DNA from 2 places in the Paenisporosarcina sp. genome. Region 2 is predicted to be linked to the other one. Evidence: predicted binding sites of a transcription regulator. Region 2 holds the regulator's gene; the other holds the start of a gene.
What was found. The regulator CtsR, encoded in region 2, represses protease genes until heat stress. The targets are predictions, from matches to a motif close to ATGGTCAATAAAGGTCAAACA.

Region 1 (11,657 bases), on a different contig from region 2:
TTCTTTGGGTCGCAATGCATCGTAGTTGCGATTGATGCCAAATGGTCTGACGAGGATGACACCTGGATGGTTTATACACATGGAGGACGCAAGAGAACGGAACTCACGGCAGTGGGCTGGGCGCAAGAAGCGACTCGTTTAGGTGCGGGAGAGATTTTATTAACTTCAATGAATCAAGATGGTGAGAAAAAAGGCTTTGACTTAGCTTTGACGAAAGCTGTACGGGAAGCGGTTTCTGTTCCTGTTATTGCTAGTGGGGGAGCGGGTAACGCAGCGCATTTTTATGATGTATTTACTGAGGTTGATGTTGACGCTGCTCTAGCGGCTTCTATTTTTCATTATAAAGAAACGAGTGTTCAAGAAGTGAAAAGCTTTTTAAAAGAGAAAGGTGTGTCTGTTAGATGACTGAATTCAACATGCAATCGATACAATTTAACGAGCAAGGACTTGTTCCAGTAGTCGTTCAACATGCACAAACAAAAGAAGTCTTAACTGTTGCTTATATGAACCAAGAGTCCTTAGAAAAAACGATTGCTACAAAGGAAACGTGGTTTTATAGCCGTTCCCGAAAAGAGTTATGGAACAAAGGAGCGACTAGTGGGAATAAACAGCAAGTCATTTCTATTCGCACAGATTGTGATCAAGATGCATTAGTTGTAGAGGTGATACCTAATGGACCGGCATGTCATACGGGAGAAACAACTTGTTTCCATAAAGATGTCTTAACACCAAATGAAAAAGTAGGAAGCTTTGGCATTCTAGCGGATTTAGTTAATGTGATTCAAGAACGTGAAAAAACAATGCCTGAAGGTGCATATACGACTTATTTGTTTGAAAAAGGTGTTGATAAAATCGGGAAGAAAATAGGGGAAGAAGCAACTGAAGTGGTGATTGCAGCTAAAAATAGAGATGCGCAAGAATTGCAATGGGAAGCCGCGGATTTGCTTTATCACTTATTAGTTTTACTTCAAGAACAAAAAGTAGATTTGTATGAAGTGCTGGAAGTTTTACAAAAACGCCATGAGAGTAAATAATTGTCTAATGTGCTATAATAGCAAGATACTGAAAAGGGACTGCAAAAGTTCCTTTTCATTTTTTCGGAGGCATTTATTTGGAGAACAAGCGTAAAAAACCTATAAAAGAAAATGTAGTGTCGTTTATTCCTACTGGCGAGTACTACTATCAAAAAGCGCTTCAAGCTCTCAATCGTGAGCAGTTTGACAAGGCGCATAAATATTTGAAAAGAGCAGCGGAACTCAGTCCTGATGATCCGCTTATTTTGATGCAATTTGCGATAGTTGAAATGGAACTGGAAAATTACGACCTAGCTTTAGAGCTGCTTCAAAGTGCTCATAGTTTAGATCCTAATGAAACAGAAATTATTTTCTTCTTAGCAGAAGTGTATGCTCATTTAGGCTTAATTGTTGAGGCTCGAAAATATGCTACTAAGTATACAGAGATGGATGTAAGTGGCGTATATGCTGAAGAAGCAATGGAAATCATTGATTTTGCAGAACAAGAAGATTGGCCTCTTTTTGAAGACGATTCGATTGATAGTGATAACCTTTATATACAAGAAAAAGCTAGAAAAATGATGGAGCAAGGTAATTTTGACCAAGCGGTAGAAGTACTTGAAAAACTCATTGAAGAAAATCCGGAGTTTTGGGCAGCATATAATAATTTAGCGCTAGCTTATTTTTACATTGGTGAAGTCGATCAAGCAAAAGCTTTATTGCACCAAGTATTAGAAGAAAACACAGGGAATTTACATGCGTTATGTAATTTAACCGTGGTTCACTATTATGAAAAAGATGAAGAAGAATTGAATCATTTACTTGCGATGCTAAGTAAAATACAACCGTATTTAATTGAACATCGTTATAAGCTCGGGGCAACTTTCGCTTTAGTGGGTCGTTACGAAGATGCTTTTAAATGGTTGCGTTCTTTGCAGAAAAAAGGCTACGAGGGTGATCCCGGGTTTTATTTTTGGTTGTCTCACTCTGCCTATTTTTCAGGGCACGAAGAGATTGCACGACAAACGTGGAAACTTCTAACTCAAATAGATCCAGATAAAGAAGGATTAGAGCCGTGGTCAGGTCAAAAAGATGGAGATTCTCAAACTGGCATGGAACACAATCGAGATTTCATTGTTGAAAAGCTTGAAAATGCTTATCGCAGTGAGCGGATGTTCGGTCTTTTTCTTCTTGGTAAAACATCGCATAAGCAAGAAATTTTGTCCCATCCTGAGTGGATTCGAGTTGAATCTTATTCTTCTATGGAAAAATGGTTACTGGCACATTCATTAGGTCATTCATTTGATAGCAAAAATGATAGTGAGCGTTCGTTTTTACGTGCGGTTGAAGCGACTGAATACATTTACAATAAATATCAGCCTGTTTCAATTGCAGGTTCATTTTTATTCCAAATGTGGTTCGTTTTAATGGAGCGTGCGATTGATAAAGAATATTCTTTTAAAAATCCAAATGCTTTAGCTGCTGCCGCGGATTATATGTTCCAGTCGTCTAGAGGACAAGGAATTACGAAAAAAGCTGTCGCTGCAAATTATGATATTACATCTGCCACATTAACCAAATATGTAAATGAACTGATTCAGTTTTTACCATTGTTTGATTCGTAAGCAAATAAGTTGAACGAAGGAATCGTTTTATATACGATTTGTTTAAGACCGATTGTTTTAGGAGGATTTTTAAATGACTGAAGAAAAAATTTATGATGTTGTCATTATTGGTGCAGGTCCGGCTGGTATGACAGCTGCTGTTTATACATCTCGTGGTAGTTTATCAACTCTAATGATTGAACGAGGAATTCCAGGCGGCCAAATGGCCAATACGGAAGAAGTAGAAAACTATCCTGGGTTTGAACATATTTTAGGACCTGAGCTTTCTACAAAAATGTTCGACCATGCAAAAAAATTCGGAGCTGAATATGCTTACGGTGATGTGCAAGCAATCATTGATGGCGAAGCTTATAAAACAATTAAAGCTGGCGGGAAAGAGTATAAAGCCCGCTCGATTATTATTACTACTGGCGCAGAATACAAAAAAATGGGCGTTCCAGGCGAAAAAGAACTGGGCGGACGTGGTGTAAGTTATTGTGCAGTATGTGATGGTGCGTTTTTCAGAAACAAAGAATTAGTCGTTGTAGGCGGCGGAGACTCTGCTGTTGAAGAAGGCGTATATTTAACACGTTTTGCTAGCAAAGTTACGATTGTTCATCGTAGAGATGAGTTAAGAGCACAAAAGATTCTTCAAGAACGTGCTTTTGCCAACGATAAAATCGAATTCATTTGGAATTCGACTGTAAAAGAAATCAATGATGAAAATGGGAAAGTCGGCGGTGTAACTTTAAAATCTACTGTCGATGAAACTGAAACGGAATTCAAAGCGGATGGTGTATTCATTTACATCGGAATGCTTCCTTTAACAAAGCCGTTTGCTGATTTGGGCATTTTAAATGAAGCCGGTTATATTTTAACGAATGATCAAATGGAAACTTCGATCCCTGGTATTTTTGCAGCTGGAGACGTTCGTGAAAAAACATTACGTCAAATTGTCACTGCAACAGGAGACGGAAGCGTTGCTGCACAAGCCGCGCAACACTATATCGAAGAATTGCATGAAAAATTAAGTAAAGACGCTTAATTTAATCATTCCTTAATGCTTCTGTAATACCGTTGCAACAATAAAAGTGTATAGTCAAGATAGTAAATTGACCCCCTTTTTTAATAGCAACATTTTGACAGGCTGTTTCTCGATGAAAATCGAAGAAGCAGCCTCTTTTTTGCCTGTTAAAGACGTCATCTTTCGAGTAGGTTTTGGACTGGCTGTTTCTACAAGTAAACTTGCCGGTGAGATGTGTTTTTGAGATAAACCATCACCTTTGTGTGATAAATCTTTAGATAGACCGATAAACCTTCCAGACGGTGCGATAAACTTCTCAGAGTGACCGATGAATCATTCTTGGTAATAAATCCAAGTCAACTCAGTAATGATATGTCCGTTTCCGAACAGAAGCGAAGCGTAAACAATAGAATTCAAAACTTAGACCATTATTCGCGTAGATATATCTTTAGGTCTTTCCCCGTAACGTCATCTTTTTTACTTAATCCGTACTATTTAACTTAGCTTCATATTTGTAGGAAATCCTTATCCAAGGACTTTACATATTGTAAAATTGATTTTTTGATATAAGTCCAATTAAAGTTGTATAATAGAATGAGTGAGTCTAGTTGGATTTGGAGTGTAAAATGTGCAACGAATAGCGAATTTAATCGTCCTAAAAGATAATCAAGTTTTATTATTAAAAAAGCCTCGTAGAGATTGGTATGTAGCGCCGGGTGGCAAAATGGAACAAGGTGAATCCATTTACTTGGCAGCAATTCGAGAATTCGAGGAAGAAACCAATGCTCAACCTCATCAGCCTCATTTAAAAGGAATCTATACAATGATTATCCAAGAACAAGATGAAGTAATCGATGAGTGGATGTTGTTTACATTTGTTTCTCATGGTTTAGAAGGCACTCCTTATGAAACCACTAAGGAAGGCATACTTGAGTGGCATCCAGTCGAGAGTTTAGCTCATCTGCCAATGGCAGAAGGCGATCGAACAAATCTCCAATTTGCTGTAACGCAACAAGGAATTCAATATGGTACATTTGTCTATACGCCAGAATTTGAATTGTTAGATGAAAACATTCAGGCATCAAGTGAAGGGGAGTATCAATAATGGAAAAGAGCCAAACTCAAGATTCGGAATTGGTTATCATCACTGGCATGTCTGGAGCAGGAAAAACAGTTGCCATTCAAAGTTTCGAAGATTTAGGCTTTTTTTGTATCGATAATTTGCCTCCAGCTCTTCTAACAACTTTTTTAAAGTTGATGAAGGACTCTGGAAAAGATATGAACCGAATTGCCGCAGTAATGGATATGCGTGGTGGCGATTTATTTGATTCATTAATAGGTGCACTAGATGATATGGGGAAAACGGACCTAGTTACTCCTAAAATTTTATTTTTAGAAGCAAATAACGAGACGTTGGTACGTCGATATAAAGAAACAAGACGTTCTCACCCTTTAGCTCCGGCTGGATTGCCTCTTGAAGGAATAGCGAAAGAGCGGTTGCTACTGTCTGAATTAAAAGGCCGTGCGCAATTTATATACAATACTTCTGATTTAAAACCGAAAGAATTAAGAGAAAAAATTCAAGAAGAATTCTCATCAAAAGACAACTCTACATTTACTGTAAATGTGATGTCATTTGGATTTAAACATGGAATGCCAATTGATGCGGATTTAGTATTTGATGTTCGTTTTTTACCAAATCCTTATTATATAGAAGAGCTCCGTCCTAAAACTGGATTGGATGCGGATGTGTCTGGATATGTTTTAAAATGGCCTGATACGCAGTTGTTAATTGAAAAATTAGCGGACTTGTTTTTATTCATGATTCCTCAATACAAACGTGAAGGTAAGAGACAACTGGTGATCGCTTTTGGATGCACCGGGGGACAACATCGTTCAGTCACTTTAGCAGAACATTTTGCGGGTCTTTTCCAAAAAGACTACCAAACTGTTATTACTCATCGGGATATTAAGCATAGAAAGGGTTGATGGAATGGCACGTTCCAAACGCCGGAAACGGATTGTGATTATCGGTGGTGGGACGGGTCTTTCCACGTTATTACGAGGATTGAAAAAATTCCCCGTAGACTTAACTGCCATCGTAACTGTCGCAGATGACGGAGGTAGTTCAGGCAGGCTACGTGATGATTATGACATTCCTCCACCTGGAGATATACGTAAAGTAATGGCTGCACTTTCTGATGTAGAACCTTTAGTAGAAGAAATGTTCCAGTACCGTTTTAGTTCTTCAAATGATTTAGGTGGACATTCGCTTGGAAATTTAATGTTAACGGCTTTAACGGATATTACAGGTGATTTCTCACATGCGATTCGAGAAATGAGTCGAGTATTAAATGTGAATGGAACTGTTCTTCCAGCCGCAAACCAGCGAATCACCTTACATGCGGAATTAGAGGACGGGACAATTGTTACGGGAGAATCTAAAATCCCCACATATAATCAACGCATTCATCGCGTGTTTTTATCTCCAAATGATGTGAAACCGCTTCCTGATACAATCCGAGCGATTGAAAGGGCGGATTTACTAATTTTTGGACCTGGAAGTCTTTATACGAGTATTTTGCCAAACCTAATGGTTGAAGGAATTCGCGAAGCGATCTTAGCTTCCAAAGTACCGAATGTATACATTTGCAATTTAATGACACAAGCTGGAGAAACACATAATTACTCTGCAGCCGACCATGTCCGTGCATTAATGTATCATATGGGAGCGCCATTTATTGATACGATCTTATTGAATACGGATGAAGTTCCACAGTCTGTGCAACGTGTATATGAACAAGAACAATCAAAACCCGTAAGTTATGACGAAACTCGTTTAACACAAATGGGTATAAACGTAGTTAAAAAAGATATAGCAACAATTAGAGAAGGTGCGATTCGTCATGAAGCAACGAAAGTAGCAGAATGGCTCGTACAATATGCGGAAGAAAATGAAAGTATGCGAAATCAGCAAACCTAACATCTTCCTTCCGAAAGGGGGAGTTCCCATGTCATTTGCGTCAGAAACAAAAAAAGAATTAACTCAAGCAGCATCTACCCCTTGTTGTTCAAAGGCGGAGTTATCTGCACTAATACGTATGAACGGTTCCCTTTCCTTTGCCAATAGAGCTTTAAGTCTAGATGTGCAAACTGAAAACGCAGCGATCGCGCGAAGACTCTATACACTGATGAAAGAATTGTATCCATATCAGGTGGAATTGCTGGTTCGTAAAAAAATGCGCTTAAAAAAGAATAACGTGTACATTTGCCGTGTTCGTGACGGTGCGAAGGCTTTGCTGGAAGATTTGAAAATTATTTCTGATGACTTTCAGTTCAATCATACGATTTCAAAAGAGTTAGTGAAAAAGAAATGTTGTAAACGTGCTTATTTAAGAGGTGCGTTTTTAGCTGGAGGATCTGTTAATAATCCCGAAACATCAGCTTATCACTTAGAAATTTACTCTTCTTATAAAGATCACAGCGAAGCATTAGTTGCTCTAATGAATGGATTTGGACTAAATGCCAAAACGATTGAACGCAAAAAAGGGTTTGTCACGTATTTAAAAGAAGCAGAAAAAATTTCTGACTTTTTAAGTATAACGGGTGCACATATGGCTTTATTGAAATTTGAAGATGTCCGTATCTTACGGGATATGAGAAATAGTGTTAACCGACTTGTTAATTGTGAAACGGCTAATTTGAATAAAACCATTAGTGCTGCTATTCGACAAGTAGACAATATACGATTTATTGATAATGTCATGGGAATTGATCAATTACCGGAGAAATTACGTGAAATCGCTCGTTTACGAGTTGAATATCAAGATGTGACGTTGAAAGAATTAGGCGAGATGGTTTCCACAGGCACCGTTAGTAAGTCGGGAATAAATCATAGATTGCGAAAGCTTGATGAGATTGCAGATGCACTTAGAAGTGGGACAAGTTTAGATAAAGTGAAATGATAGTTGTCTGAAACACATACATCAGCTAACATAGTAACAATATACGTACGGATTTTTGCTAAGGGGGGAATTTAGAGAATGTTGGATCGACAAGTTGAGGTAACTTTAAAATCAGGACTACAAGCAAGGCAAGCTGCTCTTTTTGTTCAAGAAGCAAACCGCTATCAAGCGGATGTTTATTTACAAAAAGATGATAAAAAAGTAAATGCTAAAAGTATTATGGGGATTATGAGCTTAGCGATAAGCAAAGGCTCCCAAGTTGTCATTAGTGCGGATGGTTCTGATGAGGAACAAGCTGTATCTGGATTAATTGCGATGATTCAAAAAGAAGATTGAACACACTGAGGAATACATTTGCATAGGTTAAGATAGAAAAAACAGCTTTCACCATTTAAGGTGAAAGCTGAATTTTTCTTCTGACAACGCCCTCGGCGAGGATCGAACTCACATTTTAAGCTTCGGAGGCTTACGTGCTATCCATTGCACCACGAGGGCAAGCGACTTTTCTATTATACAAATTAGCTATCAACAATTCAACTAGACATTTGAGAACGTTATATTTGACCATCCTTGACCATATTGTATATGATAAGGATATAGCTGAGAGGCAATCGTCATCTCAGGATATTAGAAAAAGAATTTACGTTTGAAGGAGGCAATTTCAATGAACTTAATTCCTACAGTTATTGAACAAACTAGTCGTGGAGAGCGTGCTTATGACATTTATTCACGTCTATTAAAAGACCGTGTCATTATGCTTGGAAGTGGAATAGATGACAATGTATCTAATGCCATCGTAGCTCAATTATTATTCTTGGAAGCAGAAGATCCAGAAAAAGACATTTCCATTTACATCAATAGCCCTGGTGGTAGTATCACAGCAGGTATGGCAATTTACGACGTTATGCAATTTATCAAACCAGACGTACAAACCGTTTGTATTGGTATGGCTGCATCAATGGGTGCATTCTTACTTGCAGCTGGAACAAAAGGTAAGCGATATACATTACCAAATGCAGAAGTAATGATTCACCAACCACTTGGTGGAGCACAAGGGCAAGCAACTGAAATTGAAATTGCTGCTAAACGCATTTTGTTCCTTCGTGAAAAGTTAAATGGTATTTTATCAGAACGTACAGGTCAACCAATTGAAGTAATCGCGAAAGATACAGACCGTGATAACTTTATGACGGCTGAACGTGCGAAAGAATATGGTTTAGTAGACCATATTATTACACGTAGTGATTTGAAAAAATAATTTCCAAAGGGGCTGTCTAAAAGTCATTTATTGACTTATAGATGGTCCCTTTTCCTATTTTGCAATTTCCGTTTCAGACGGACGCGTTCCGCGGGCATGACTTCAGTCTCCTCGTCACTTCGCTCCTCCGGGGCCTTCAGTTCATGCTATTCCCGCTGGAGTCGCCGTCTTCCACTCCAATTCATTACCTAATTAAGAACGAGGTTTTTTAAAATGTACTTTTAAAAATAAATACAATAAACCCCATCTTTTATTTCTGGAATTATGTTAATACTTATTGGACACGCCTATTTATTCCATTATATAAATTCTCACTAGATTCAAAAAATCCTTTTCATATTAAATGATGCAGGTTTTAAACTTTATTAAATAAGGTAGACATTGACTATACTATTGAAGAGGTGAAGGATATGAAAAAAGGATTAATTCCGATACTTGTGATCGTAGGTATTATTGTTGTTTTAGCACTTATGTTAATTCCTAGTTATAACGGATTTGTTGAAGGTGAAGAAAATGTTGATGCAGCTTACGCTCAAGTAGATAATCAATTACAGAGACGTTTAGATTTAATTCCTAACTTAGTGAAGACAGTTGAAGCGTTTGCAAAACAAGAACGTGATGTTATTGCAAGTGTAACTGAAGCACGGGCAAAATTAGCAGGTGCAAATTCACCGCAAGATCAAGCTGAAGCAAATGATGAATTATCGGGGGCTTTAAGCCGTTTATTGGTGGTTGTCGAAAATTATCCTGTTTTAAAATCAGATGCTAATTTCCGACAATTAATGGATGAACTTGCTGGTACGGAAAATCGACTAGTTGTAGCTCGACAAGATTATAATACAGAAGTTGCTTCGTTCAATAAAAAAGTGAAACGATTCCCTGGTGCCATGTTGGCGGGCATTTTTGGATTTGATGAAAAAGAATACTTTAAAGCAGATGCAGCTGCACAAGATGCACCTGTTGTAGACTTTGGAGGGGACGGGGAATGATGAAAAAAGGCGCGCTTTTCATAGGAATTGCGCTTCTTTTTTTCATGTCGCTTTCGCCAATGATTCAAGCGGCAACTGTTCCTAAACCAACTGGTGATATTTACGTTCAAGATTTCGCAGGATTATTAAGTAGTGATCAAAAAGCTGAATTGAATCGAATTGCTTCTCAGTTAGAAGATGGGACGGGTGCTCAAATTGCCGTATTAACAATTGATTCCCTTGAAGGCGAGGATATTGAGGGTTTTTCAAATCGTGCATTCAGAGAGTATGAGTTAGGTAGTTCTGAAGAAAACAATGGCGTCATGCTTGTGATTGCCATGGAAGAACGTGAACTATGGGCGGAAGTAGGTTATGGTTTAGAAGGAGCTTTACCTGATGGCAAGGTAGGCAGAATTTTAGATGAATTTACAGTGCCGTATATGCAACAGGATGCACCAGATGAAGCAATATTTAATACGATGAAAGTTTTTTATGAAGAAATTGCAAAGGAATATAATTGGGATGGCGAATCGGTAAACCCTGTTCAACCCGAAAATAGTAACGAAGGTGGGGGCGTATCTATGTCTACCATTGTCATGATTATTATTATCGTCATTTTATTCACCATATTTTCAAACCGTGGTGGTGGAGGAATGGGTCCTGGCTCAAGAGGACGACGTGGTGGAATTCCAATGATAGGACCTGGTTCATTTGGTGGAGGATTTGGTAGCGGTGGAGGCGGAGGTTTCCGATCTGGTGGAGGAGGTTCTTCTGGCGGTGGTGGAGCTGGTCGAAGCTTTTAAAGGCAACAATCAATGAAGGAGTATGAAGATGCAAATACAATTTTACACACGTCCCAATTGTCCACTGTGCGACGAAGCGAAGCTGATGCTACAGCTTGTTGCTGAAGATGTGGACTTTGAAATTGAAGAAATTAATATCGAACAAAATGATCAAATTCATGAAAAATACCTGATTCGTATTCCTGTCATTGAAAAAGATGGTCAAGTAATACAAGAAGGAAGAATTGATTATCCTACATTGCTAGAAGCGCTAAGTAAATAATTAGCGCATTGGACCGTAGGAAATAAACACTCGTAAAAAAGATATCACCAAATTTTAAAAGTGGTCGCCTAATTCATTCGCTTTCCGCGGACGAAATAGACGACCACTTTTCTACTAAGATAGCGTTAAGATAGGTTCTTTTAATTACCCAGTCAAATAGAACAGACTTTAAAGACCTTTTAACATAACTAGAAATTTCTTTAGTTGTAAGTGGAGTAATAAAATTAAATTTGTAAGTCCTTACACGTAAAACAAAATTATTATGACTGCTATTTCCGTTGATTGAAATGGAGGCGGCGACTCCGAGGGGATAAGCACGAACTTTAGACCCTGGACTGAGCACAGCGAAGGAAGCGGCTAAAGCCGTGCCCCCGGAACGCGTCCGCCTAAATGTAAATCAACAGATTCATTTGTTTATTATTTCAAGTGCTAAGTAATTAATTAGCGCTTTTTTGTTTGCATTTTAAATTAATTAAGCGTAAACTAAAATCATTAAGCGGGACGCATTTTAAAGTGGTGGGACAAATATTGTCCAACTAAAAGGGGGATTGAGGAGAATCTTATGAATAACTTACTCCAAGCACAATTAAAAATAGTTCCAGAAATGCCTTTATTAATACAGAAAAGATACAAAGTGTTGATGGCGATTTTGTTAGCAGGAGAAATCGGCAGGCGTTCGTTAAGTGAACTGGTTCATTTAACAGAACGAGAAACAAGAAAAGAAACTGATTTATTAAATCAACAAGGTTTAATCACAATT
Region 2 (11,657 bases):
ATGACTCGCGAAGCGACGGAAGATGAATTGATCGAACAAACGACACGACGTCTTGACTCATTTTTAGCACACGGTGTAACCACTGTAGAAGGAAAAAGTGGTTATGGCTTGGATTTAGAAACGGAGATTAAACAACTTCGTGTCATGAAGCGATTAAATGAAACGCATCCGATTGATTTAATTCCAACATTTATGGGCGGGCATGCAGTCCCGCGCGAATATAAAGGTCGGGAAGATGAATATATTGATGTACTGGTGAATGACATGCTTCCGAAAGTAGCGGATGAGGAACTGGCTGTATTCAATGATGTCTTTTGCGAAGTGGGCGTGTTTACGCCTGAGCAGTCGGAACGTATTTTATTGGCAGGAAAAGAACTTGGGTTAGTTCCTAAAATACATGCCGATGAAATCGAATCCTACGGGGGTGCAGAACTTGCTGCGAAAGTCGGCGCGATTTCGGCAGAGCATTTGCTGAAAGCGTCAGACGAAGGAATTCGTTTAATGGCGGAAGCGGGCGTTATCGCGTGTTTGTTACCAGCGACTGCTTTGTACTTGGGTGAAGAAGCGGCTCAAGGTCGTGCGATGATTGATGCCGGAGTTGCAGTGGCGATTTCGACCGATTGTAATCCTGGATCATCTCCAACAACATCGATGCCACTGGTTATGAATTTAGCATGTATTTCCATGCGTCTAACTCCAGCAGAGGCACTCGTGGCAGCAACAATGAACGGTGCATGTGCCATTGGTATGGAAGAAAAAGTAGGCTCAATCGAAGTCGGCAAACAAGCGGATATCGTCATGTGGCATATTTCAAATTACCAAGAGCTTCAATACTTATTTGGCGTAAATCACGTTCAATCAGTATGGAAAAAAGGCGTTCAGGTGGTGGGTTAAATGAAACATTTACAACAACCCGAATGGTCTTGGCGCGATAGTGAAGGCGACTTTGTTCATCAATGGGTAAAGCCATTGTCGGACGAGTCACCGAATATGGTGTTATACGGAGCACCAATATCAAGGTCATCCATCAGCGTATCCGGCGCTTCGTTATATCCATTAGAATTCCGCAAGCTCTGGAAAGGATTTGCGACCTACAATCTAGATGAAGACGTCGATTTATCGTCTTATTCAGTAGCAGACGCAGGAGATATCGCAATGCACACGACGGACATTTTGCTGTCGCACCAACGTATTGAAGACACGACGCGTGAGTTAGTCGCCAAGTACACAGATGCTACGACATGCCTCATTGGTGGAGATCACAGTGTCACAGCATGTGCAGTTCGCGGGGTCAATAAAGCCTTCCCTGCTGAACGAATCGGCATTCTACAGTTAGATACGCATTTAGACGTCCGAGATCCTGCCGAATTAGGGCCAGCAAACGGAACGCCGATTCGTCAATTAATTGATGGTGGCATCGTGCGTGGTGAAGATGTCGTCAACATCGGATTGCACGGCTACTTTAATGCGGCACCACTCGTAGCTTATGCAAAAGAACATGGCATTCGTATGGTGACATTGCGTAAAGCGCGTGAGCTAGGGGTGGCTCAATGCGTCATGAATGAACTGGCTTTATTAGCCAAAAAAGTTGACCGCGTCTATGTCACGATTGATATGGACGTGCTCGATATCGCAGTTGCACCGGGCGTTCCAGCGTCAACACCAGGCGGCATGAGTGCGGAAGAATTATTCGCGAGTTTGTTGTTGATTGGCCAGCATGAATCTGTCCGTCACATCGACTTCGTTTGCCTCGACCCATCACGCGATGTGGCGACGAGTGCAACCATGAAAACCGGCGTTTACGCGTGGTTGGAGTTTGTTACGGGGAGAGTTATTTCACAAAGGGGGAAATAATATGCAACAAGTGGGGGAAAGTTCAAGTATAAAGGCGGAGTCTAGAGCTCCTATGTGGAAGTTTTTCGTCTACAGTTTTATCGGTGCATTTATGTTTTTCGTACCTGTCACAATCGGCGAAAAGAATTCCATTATGCTCGACCATATTGTCACGTGGATTCAAACGAACGTAACAGGGGTGTTACCTTATTACGCACTATTGTTGATTTTAGCAGGAGCGGTGTATCCGTTTGTATCAGGAACTTGGAAGAAATCAAATGTTGATATCGCGTTTTCTTTCTTTAAAGTAATCGGACTTATTGTTGGGATTATGATTGTTTTTGGATTCGGACCTGCATGGTTATTTGAACCGAGTATGGGACCGTTTTTATTCGATAAATTAGTGATATCTGTCGGTTTATTAGTACCGATTGGGGCCGTGTTCTTGGCTTTACTCGTAGGGTATGGGTTACTTGAATTTATTGGCGTATTGATGCAACCAATTATGCGTCCACTTTGGAAAACGCCTGGTCGTTCGGCAATTGATGCGGTAGCCTCATTCGTAGGTTCGTATTCATTGGGATTACTGATTACGAATCGCGTGTACAAAGAGGGGAAATACTCTGCTCGTGAAGCAGCCATTATTGCCACTGGTTTTTCAACTGTATCCGCTACATTTATGGTAATCGTTGCTAAGACGCTTGGTTTAATGGATATGTGGAATATGTACTTCTGGATCACGCTAGTGGTAACATTCATCGTAACCGCGATCACAACGCGTATTTGGCCATTAAATCGCATCAAAGATGATTATTATGAAGGTAGCGTGCCTCAACCTGAAGCAAATCCTGAAGGCAGTCGCCTTTCAGCAGCTTGGAATGAAGCGCAAGAAACAGTTAGGCAAACGCCGAGTTTAGGGAAAAACATCTGGGATAATTTCCGAGATGGCTTATTAATGGCGATGGCCATTTTACCGTCAATTTTATCAATCGGATTATTAGGATTAGTACTCGCTGAATTCACACCGGTATTTGATTGGTTAGGTTACATCTTCTATCCATTTACGTATGTATTGCAGCTCCCTGAACCAATGCTTGTTGCTAAAGCAAGCGCACTAGGTATCGCTGAAATGTTCTTACCAGCTTTACTAGTTGTAGAATCAGGGATTATTGTGAAATTCGTTATTGGGGTGGTATCTGTATCCTCAATCATTTTCTTCTCAGCAGTCGTACCATGTATCGTGTCTACTGAAATCCCAATCTCAATTCCGAAGTTACTCGTTATATGGGTTCAACGCGTGATTCTAACGCTGATCATCGTTACCCCAATTGCATATCTGCTTTTATAAGATAGTGTGCCACCCGCTCATTTAGGGGTGGCGCTTTTCATATGGAATAAAATCTGATTATTCTTGATTTATCGAGGGAATTTAATTATATTCAAATTAAGTCGTATTAATTGGAGGGAATATTGAATCTTATAAGAAGAAAATCGGAGAAATATTTGTTTTATGAAGCGTTGGAAAGGCGACTAGGGAATGTGAGCACAATTAAGAATGCGCTGCAAGAAGCATTGAGAAAAGAAGGTGGAGGTTACGCAGGTGAACTAAGAGTAGATAGAGAAATAGAGGAGAGTGACTTTTTTAAATCCTATATTTTAATGAAAGGTTTAATAGTTGGGAATAGATACATTCATTATTCACGAAAAATTTTTATTAATTATCGAAGTGAAGAACCTCCCAGGCATAATAAAGTTGGATAATCAACTTCATCAAATTACCCGCCAACGGGATAATGGTCCGGTCGAAGGGATGCGTAATCCGGAAGATCAACTGTTGAGAAGTGAACGTTTTGTTCAAAAATTCTTGTCCTTTCATAATATCCCTATGCCAGTCCATGGTTTGATTGTATTTTCAAATCCATCATCCGTTTTAGAGAAACCATTCTCAAAAAAGTCTGCTATTCATGTATCTGGATTACACCAAACATTAGAAAGCCTACATCTAATGTATGCGGATCATCTATACCCCAAATTTGAACCCCGCAAAATTCAACTCCTTTTCACTCAACACGAATTTGAATTAAATCCCTATAAACCATCCCACATATTATCTAAAGTTAACACTGAAATTTTGCAAGGTGTTTTGTGCCCACAGTGTATAAATAAAGTATTGATCTATCGGAATAAATTTTGGCGTTGCAGCCAATGCCATTATAAAAATGCAGAAGAACATAGACAGGCTCTGAAAGAATACAGATCGTTGTTTAGTCATAAAGTGACAACAAAAGAGTGGATGAAGTTCTCTGGAATAAGGTCAGTATCTACTGCTTCTCGAATGCTTCAGAAGTCTAATTTGTTCATAGATGGGACTTTTAAAAATCGAACGTATGTCATTCCTCGTGATTTATGAGGTTTTAACACAAGTTAACTAGGGTTATGAGACTACTTTGACGAGTAAATAGTGAAAGTTGACGAGTAAAGTTACAAAAGTGACGAGTAAAATGAGAAAGTTGACGAGTAAAACACAAAAAGTGACGAGTAAATCAACGCAGGCACACCACATCCACCCACCAAATGCATAAAAATTGCACACTCCCCACCCCCTCTTATATAATAAAGTCAAAGATAGTCAAAGTCAGGTGTTAGGGGGTGATTGCATGCGCAATATATCGGATATTATTGAAGGGTATTTGAAGAAAGTTATCGAATTAAATGATAAAGGGCATGTTGAGATTAAGCGTAGTGAAATTGCGGAACAATTTCAATGTGTACCTTCGCAAATAAATTATGTCATCAACACGCGTTTTACAGCGGACCGCGGGTATTTAGTGGAAAGTAAGCGTGGTGGAGGTGGCTATATTCGCATCGTACGAGTTCGCGCTCATACGAAAGTGGCTTTAATAGAAGGTATTATGAAAAGTTTGCAGCATGGGGCATCCCAGACAATGACGGAGGATATTGTGTTTCGGTTGATTGATGAAGATGTTGTCACGAAGCGAGAAGCCAAGATGATGTTGGCGGCGCTAGACCGAACTACATTGAATTTACCATTGCCAATGCGTGATGACATTAGGTCGCGTATCTTACACGCGATGCTTTTGACACTCAAGTATGAACAGGCAAAGTGAGGCGACTTGAAATGATTTGTGAAAATTGCAATCAACGACCAGTAAAAGTAACGGTTAAACAAGTTCAAAACGGGGAACAGGTGCAGCGAAATCTTTGTGAAGTATGTGCGCAAAGTCTTCACCCGTTTCAAATGGATTTCCAACAGGATCCACTTTCGCTTCACCAATTATTATCCAATTGGTTTGGTGTTCAAGAAAATGCACAGGTTCAACAGCAGCCAAAACCGAAAGTACAAGCTTGTACATCTTGTGGATGGACCTTCCGTCAGTTTTTAAATCAAGGCAAATTCGGTTGTGCCACCTGTTACGAAAGCTTTCATGAACAATTACCAGATGTCTTTAAACGATTGCACAACGGTAATGTGAAACACGTCGGGAAATCACCTGGTGCATTTGGCCAAACGCTTCAAATCAAAAAACAAATTGAAACAATTCGTCTTCATATGAAATCGGCGATTGAAGAAGAGAATTTCGAAGAAGCCGCTCGTTTGCGAGATGAAGCACGTTCGCTAGAAGAACAGCTTCAATCGGGAGGTGATCAACGCAATGTCAATTGAACGTTTTCTTGAAAACTCGGTATCCAGTTGGATGGCCGGGCAAGGTGGTCACTCAGACATCGTCATGAGCACAAGGGTGCGCTTAGCACGTAATTTAACGGGCTACAGATTCCCACTTTCATTTTCTGAAAATGAAGCACTGCAAGTTGATCAAGCTGTCTCATCCGTATTACTTGATGCAGGAGCGGAACTTGACTCGAACTTTTCGTATATAAATATAAAAGAGCTGTCTGATCTTAATCGACAAGTATTAGTAGAAAAGCATTTAATTAGCCCGAAACTTGCCCATTCGGAAGTTGCGGGATCCGTTTTATTATCAGACGATGAAGCATTTAGTGTCATGATTAATGAAGAAGATCATATACGCATTCAGTGTTTATTTCCTGGATTGCAGTTAAACGAAGCGTATGAAAACGCTGATGCAATTGATGAGTTGCTTGAAAAAGAATTACCTTACGCATTTGATGAACAATTTGGCTACTTAACAAGCTGTCCAACCAATACTGGAACCGGACTGCGTGCTTCCGTCATGATGCATTTACCAGCTTTAACGATGACGAAGCAAATGAATCGAATCGTAACCGCCATTACGCGTTTAGGAATGGTCGTTCGGGGGATTTACGGGGAAGGCAGTGAGGCACTTGGAAATGTATATCAAGTCTCCAATCAAACAACGCTCGGTAAATCAGAAGAAGATATTTTGGTCGATTTGCAAAGTGTGACCGAACAAATTATTCAAAAAGAACGTGAAGCACGTGAAGTGTTAATGCGAGCTAGACCAAATGCGCTGGAAGACAAATTATACCGATCACTCGGCGTACTCACCTTTGCTCGATCAATTACTACTGAAGAAGCGGGTCGCTGCTTATCTGACGTTCGATTAGGAATCGATCTAGGGTTAATAGACGGCGTCGATGTTTCGATTTTGAATGAATGCATGATTTTCATGCAACCTGGATTTTTACAACAATACGCAGGCATTACCCTACAAGCAGAAGAGCGCGATGTGTTTCGTGCAAAGCTGTTTAGGGAACGTTTGCAAGTAGGTAGCAACAACGAAGAACAAGAAGGAGAGGAATCCCATGATGTTTAATCGATTTACACAACGCGCACAAAAAGTTCTCCAACTGGCTCAAGAAGAAGCCATTCGTATGAAACACGAGTCCATTGGAACTGAACATATATTATTAGGATTAATTCGTGAAGGTGGCGGAATTGCAGCTAAAGCAATGGAAGCGATCGAGGTGAGTCCTCAAGTAATTGAGCAAGGAATTGAAGAATTAGTTGGAGTAGGTACTGGTGATGTTGGACCAATCGTTCATTACACGCCACGAGCGAAAAAAGTGATTGAGTTATCTGTAGACGAATCACGCAAATTAGGCCACTCCTATATTGGAACTGAGCATTTACTTTTAGCATTAATTCGTGAAGGTGAAGGAGTAGCGGCTCGAGTTCTAAACAATGCAGGCGTTAGTTTGAATAAAGCACGCCAACAAGTATTGCAATTGCTAGGAAGTAATGATCACGCACAATCGAGCGGGGGTTCTAATCCTGCAGCAAATACGCCAACACTTGATAGTTTGGCTCGTGACTTAACACAAATTGCACGTGAAGGTAGCCTAGACCCAGTCATTGGTCGTAGCAAAGAAATTACACGTGTCATTGAAGTATTATCACGTCGTACGAAAAACAATCCGGTCCTAATCGGGGAACCGGGTGTTGGTAAAACAGCGATTGCTGAAGGTCTAGCTCAACAAATTGTTCAAAATGAAGTGCCGGAAATTTTGCGCGAAAAACGCGTGATGACACTTGATATGGGAACAGTTGTAGCAGGCACGAAATACCGTGGTGAATTTGAAGATCGCTTGAAAAAAGTGATGGACGAAATTCGTCAAGCAGGGAATGTTATTTTATTCATCGATGAGCTTCATACATTAATCGGAGCGGGTGGAGCAGAAGGTGCTATTGATGCATCAAACATTTTAAAACCTTCTCTAGCTCGTGGCGAACTTCAATGTATTGGTGCAACAACGCTTGATGAATACCGTAAATACATCGAAAAAGACGCAGCATTAGAGCGTCGTTTCCAACCGATTCAAGTTGATGAGCCATCTGTTGATGAGTCGATTCAAATTATTAAAGGACTTCGCGATCGTTACGAAGCACATCACCGTGTGAAAATCACAGATGCAGCAATCGAAGCGGCAGCGAAAATGTCTGATCGATACATTTCAGATCGTTTCTTACCAGACAAAGCAATTGATTTAATTGACGAAGCGGGCTCAAAAGTTCGTTTACGTTCATATACAACGCCACCAAATTTAAAAGAGCTGGAAGGTCGTCTTGAAGCGATTCGTTCAGAGAAAAATGCTGCCGTTCAAAGCCAAGAGTTTGAAAAAGCTGCGTCATTCCGTGATACAGAGCAAAAGCTAAAAGAAGAGCTTGAAAGCACGAAGAAATCGTGGAAAGAAGAGCAAGGAAAAGCAGAATCTGAAGTAACTGTAGAAGATATTGCAGCTGTTGTTTCTATGTGGACTGGGATTCCTGTCTCTAAACTTGCACAAACAGAGTCTGACAAACTGTTAAAATTAGAAGAAACGCTTCACGAACGCGTCATTGGTCAATCTGAAGCGGTGACAGCTATTTCGAGAGCGGTTCGCCGTGCGCGTGCTGGATTGAAAGATCCAAAACGTCCGATTGGTTCATTCATTTTCCTAGGGCCAACTGGTGTTGGTAAAACGGAACTTGCTCGTGCATTAGCAGAGAGTATGTTTGGTGATGAAGATGCCATGATTCGCGTAGATATGTCTGAGTACATGGAAAAACACTCGACTTCACGTCTGGTTGGTTCACCTCCAGGGTACGTTGGATTTGAAGATGGTGGGCAGTTAACTGAAAAAGTTCGTCGCAAACCTTACTCGGTTATTTTATTAGATGAGATTGAAAAAGCACATCCAGATGTATTCAATATTTTGCTGCAAGTATTAGAAGATGGTCGCCTAACAGATTCGAAAGGTCGCACAGTCGACTTCCGAAACACGGTAGTGATCATGACATCTAACGTAGGTGCTGAAAATTTAAAGAAAAACAAATATGTTGGATTCAACCTGCAAGATGGCGAACAACAGTACAAAGACATGAAAGGCAAAATGCTTGAAGAGTTGAAAAAAGCCTTCCGTCCTGAGTTCTTAAACCGTGTAGATGAAATGATCGTGTTCCATTCACTAGAAAAAGAACACTTAAAAGAAATCGTTACTTTGATGACGGCTACACTAACAAAACGCTTGCAAGAGCAAGAAATTGAGCTTGAGTTAACAGAAGCAGCACAAGAAAAAATCACCAAAGAAGGCTACGATCCAGAATACGGAGCTCGTCCTCTACGTCGTGCACTTCAAAAACATGTCGAAGATCGCTTGTCTGAAGAGCTGTTAAAAGGTACAGTTTTAACAGGACAAAACGTTGTCTTTGATGTTGAAAATGATGAATTCGTCGTTCGTACGAAAGCATCTGTAACGAAGTAAATCAATAGGAGCATTCCGGCAAGCTGTTCGGAATGCTCTTTTTTCTACATAGGAGGAACTATGGCAAAACGTAAAACGAAATTTATGTGTAATTCATGTGGATACGAGTCGGCGAAATGGATGGGACGTTGCCCTGGTTGTGGCGAATGGAACACCATGGTGGAAGAAATCGAAGTGGTTACCAAAGGCCCGCGTCGTACATTCCAACACTCTGAAAGTACCGCACAAAAAGCCACACCGATAACAGCGATTGAAATTGCAGAAGAACCACGTGTTGACACCGATTTAAACGAGTTAAACCGTGTACTTGGTGGCGGAATTGTGCCAGGCTCACTTGTCTTAATCGGGGGAGATCCCGGTATCGGAAAATCGACTTTACTGTTACAAGTATCAGCGCTACTTGCGAATAAAGGACAGCGTGTCTTATACATGTCTGGTGAAGAATCGGTGCGTCAAACGAAATTGCGTGCAGAGCGATTAGGTGTAACCTCTTCTGAACTTTATATTTATTCCGAAACGAATTTGGAATTGGTGAATGAAGCCATTGATAGCGTCGAGCCTAAATTTGTCATTATCGATTCCATTCAAACGGTGCATCACCCAGAAGTAACATCGGCTCCAGGTAGTGTATCTCAAGTTCGAGAGTGTACGGCTGAATTAATGCGCATCGCAAAAACGAAAAATATTGCGATTTTCTTAGTTGGCCACGTAACGAAAGAAGGGCAAATCGCTGGACCAAGGCTGCTTGAGCATATGGTAGATACCGTGCTGTACTTTGAAGGCGAACGCCATCATACGTATCGAATTTTGCGCTCGCAGAAAAATAGATTTGGTTCAACGAACGAGATTGCGATATTTGAAATGTTGCAAGGCGGTTTAAAAGAAGTACTGAATCCATCTGAATTGTTTTTACAAGAACGGTCGCAAGGAGCTGCGGGATCAACAGTCGTTGCTTCCATGGAAGGAACACGTCCGATCCTAGTTGAGATTCAAGCGTTGGTTACCCCAACTAGCTTTAATTATCCAAAACGGATGGCTAGTGGGCTTGATCAAAACCGAGTTCAATTATTAATGGCTGTTTTAGAAAAACGTATGGGCATGCTCCTACAAACACAAGATGCGTACATCAAAGTAGCTGGTGGCGTTAAGTTAGATGAGCCAGCGATTGACTTAGCGGTCTTGACGACCATTGTGTCGAGTTATAAAGATGTAGCAGTTAGTGCGCATGATTGTTTTATTGGCGAAGTTGGTTTGACGGGAGAAGTTCGTCGCGTTTCGCGTGTTGAACAACGCGTCCAAGAAGCAGCGAAACTCGGCTTTAAACGAGCGATTATTCCGGCATCTAATTTAGGGGGCTGGGATTTTCCTGAAGGTTTCCGAGTCATTGGCGTTGAATCCGTAAACGACGCATTAAAAGAAGCTTTCCCAAACTCTTAAGGAGTGGGAAAGCTTCTTTTTGGGTATTACATGTCTCATGCGCAAGTAAACTAGGGGTGTGGGATGGGTTTGACGAGTAAAAGTGTAAAGTTGACGAGTAAATGTATAAAAGTGACGAGTAAATCACAGGAAGTGACGAGTAAACTCCGGGGCGTCCGCAAGCTTACCCCCCCACTTCTTCTGCTTGGATATTACATGTCTCATGAGCAAGTGAACTAGGGGTGTGGGACAGGTTTGACGAGTAAAGTCACAAAGTTGACGAGTAAAAGCACAAAGTTGACGAGTAAATCATCAAAGTTGACGAGTAAATCACAAAAAGTGACGAGTAAACCCACCCAACCAACCCCCACCCGTGCAATCTAAAACTTTCGATGCAACTTTACATACTGCGGCCGCGTCAAAAAGGTGTTTCCAGATGAAAACGTGTATAATCAAAATCAGGAGGTGGGCTTATTGTTAAAGTGGATTATTCAAATTACATTTATTTTGATTGGTGGTACACTCGGGTTACTTTTATTACCGCAATTATACGAACTTATTAATTTATCTTCTAACCCGTGGCTAGACAATCCTTATGTATCAGTGCTTATAGGGGCCGTTATCCTGTATGTATTAGCGTTGTTGTTGACGGATCATTTAATCGAGTTTATGAAGTGGATGGAAGAACGTTTGTTGGGGGCGCCAATTGCTGATTTACTGTTTGGGACACTTGGGTTAATTATCGGATTGAGTGTGGCGTTCTTATTGAATTTCGCTGTCGATGCGATTGAGTTACCGTTTATCTCATCGGTGTTGCCTGTATTGTTGACGATTGTTTTGGGGTATCTTGGTTTCCAAGTTGGTTTCAAAAAGCGTGATGAAATGATGCAAATGATCGCTTCTAGTAAAACGCAAGCGCCTAAGAAAAAAGGGGACGATTCGTCTCAGGACCTGCAGCAGGCTTCTTATAAGTTGCTGGATACAAGCGTCATTATTGACGGGCGTATTACGGATATTTCCGCGACAGGTTTTATTGAAGGAGTGCTGGTCGTTCCGCAATTTGTTTTGACGGAGCTTCAACATATTGCGGATTCTTCGGATACGTTGAAACGAACTCGAGGTCGTCGTGGTCTTGATGTGTTAAAAGTGCTTCAAAATGAGCGAGCATCTGCTGTGTTAATTACAGAAGATGATTTTGATGA

Region 1: the regulator CtsR is predicted to act here: its motif matches at 8,164-8,184, upstream of clpP (ATP-dependent Clp endopeptidase proteolytic subunit ClpP).

The regions. Positions count from the first base shown of each region.
Region 1 is NZ_JBYNRN010000021.1:100,410-112,066, reverse strand. Features, by position in the region: gene hisF (imidazole glycerol phosphate synthase subunit HisF) at 1-405, shown strand, start outside; gene hisIE (bifunctional phosphoribosyl-AMP cyclohydrolase/phosphoribosyl-ATP diphosphatase HisIE) at 402-1,034, shown strand; gene AC3EA5_RS08230 (tetratricopeptide repeat protein) at 1,112-2,638, shown strand; gene trxB (thioredoxin-disulfide reductase) at 2,712-3,662, shown strand; gene AC3EA5_RS08220 (NUDIX hydrolase) at 4,270-4,746, shown strand; gene rapZ (RNase adapter RapZ) at 4,746-5,630, shown strand; gene AC3EA5_RS08210 (gluconeogenesis factor YvcK family protein) at 5,635-6,624, shown strand; gene whiA (DNA-binding protein WhiA) at 6,653-7,606, shown strand; gene AC3EA5_RS08200 (HPr family phosphocarrier protein) at 7,685-7,942, shown strand; tRNA gene AC3EA5_RS08195 (tRNA-Arg) at 8,030-8,101, opposite strand; gene clpP (ATP-dependent Clp endopeptidase proteolytic subunit ClpP) at 8,271-8,864, shown strand; gene AC3EA5_RS08185 (LemA family protein) at 9,275-9,853, shown strand; gene AC3EA5_RS08180 (TPM domain-containing protein) at 9,850-10,635, shown strand; gene AC3EA5_RS08175 (glutaredoxin family protein) at 10,664-10,897, shown strand; gene AC3EA5_RS08170 (sugar-binding transcriptional regulator) at 11,460-11,657, shown strand, end outside.
Region 2 is NZ_JBYNRN010000007.1:85,592-97,248, forward strand. Features, by position in the region: gene hutI (imidazolonepropionase) at 1-894, shown strand, start outside; gene AC3EA5_RS02255 (agmatinase family protein) at 895-1,854, shown strand; gene AC3EA5_RS02260 (YjiH family protein) at 1,856-3,181, shown strand; gene AC3EA5_RS02265 (hypothetical protein) at 3,304-3,594, shown strand; gene AC3EA5_RS02270 (nuclease-related domain-containing protein) at 3,560-4,243, shown strand; gene AC3EA5_RS02275 (CtsR family transcriptional regulator) at 4,491-4,961, shown strand; gene AC3EA5_RS02280 (UvrB/UvrC motif-containing protein) at 4,973-5,518, shown strand; gene mcsB (protein-arginine kinase McsB) at 5,508-6,611, shown strand; gene clpC (ATP-dependent protease ATP-binding subunit ClpC) at 6,601-9,039, shown strand; gene radA (DNA repair protein RadA) at 9,100-10,476, shown strand; gene AC3EA5_RS02300 (PIN/TRAM domain-containing protein) at 10,930-11,657, shown strand, end outside.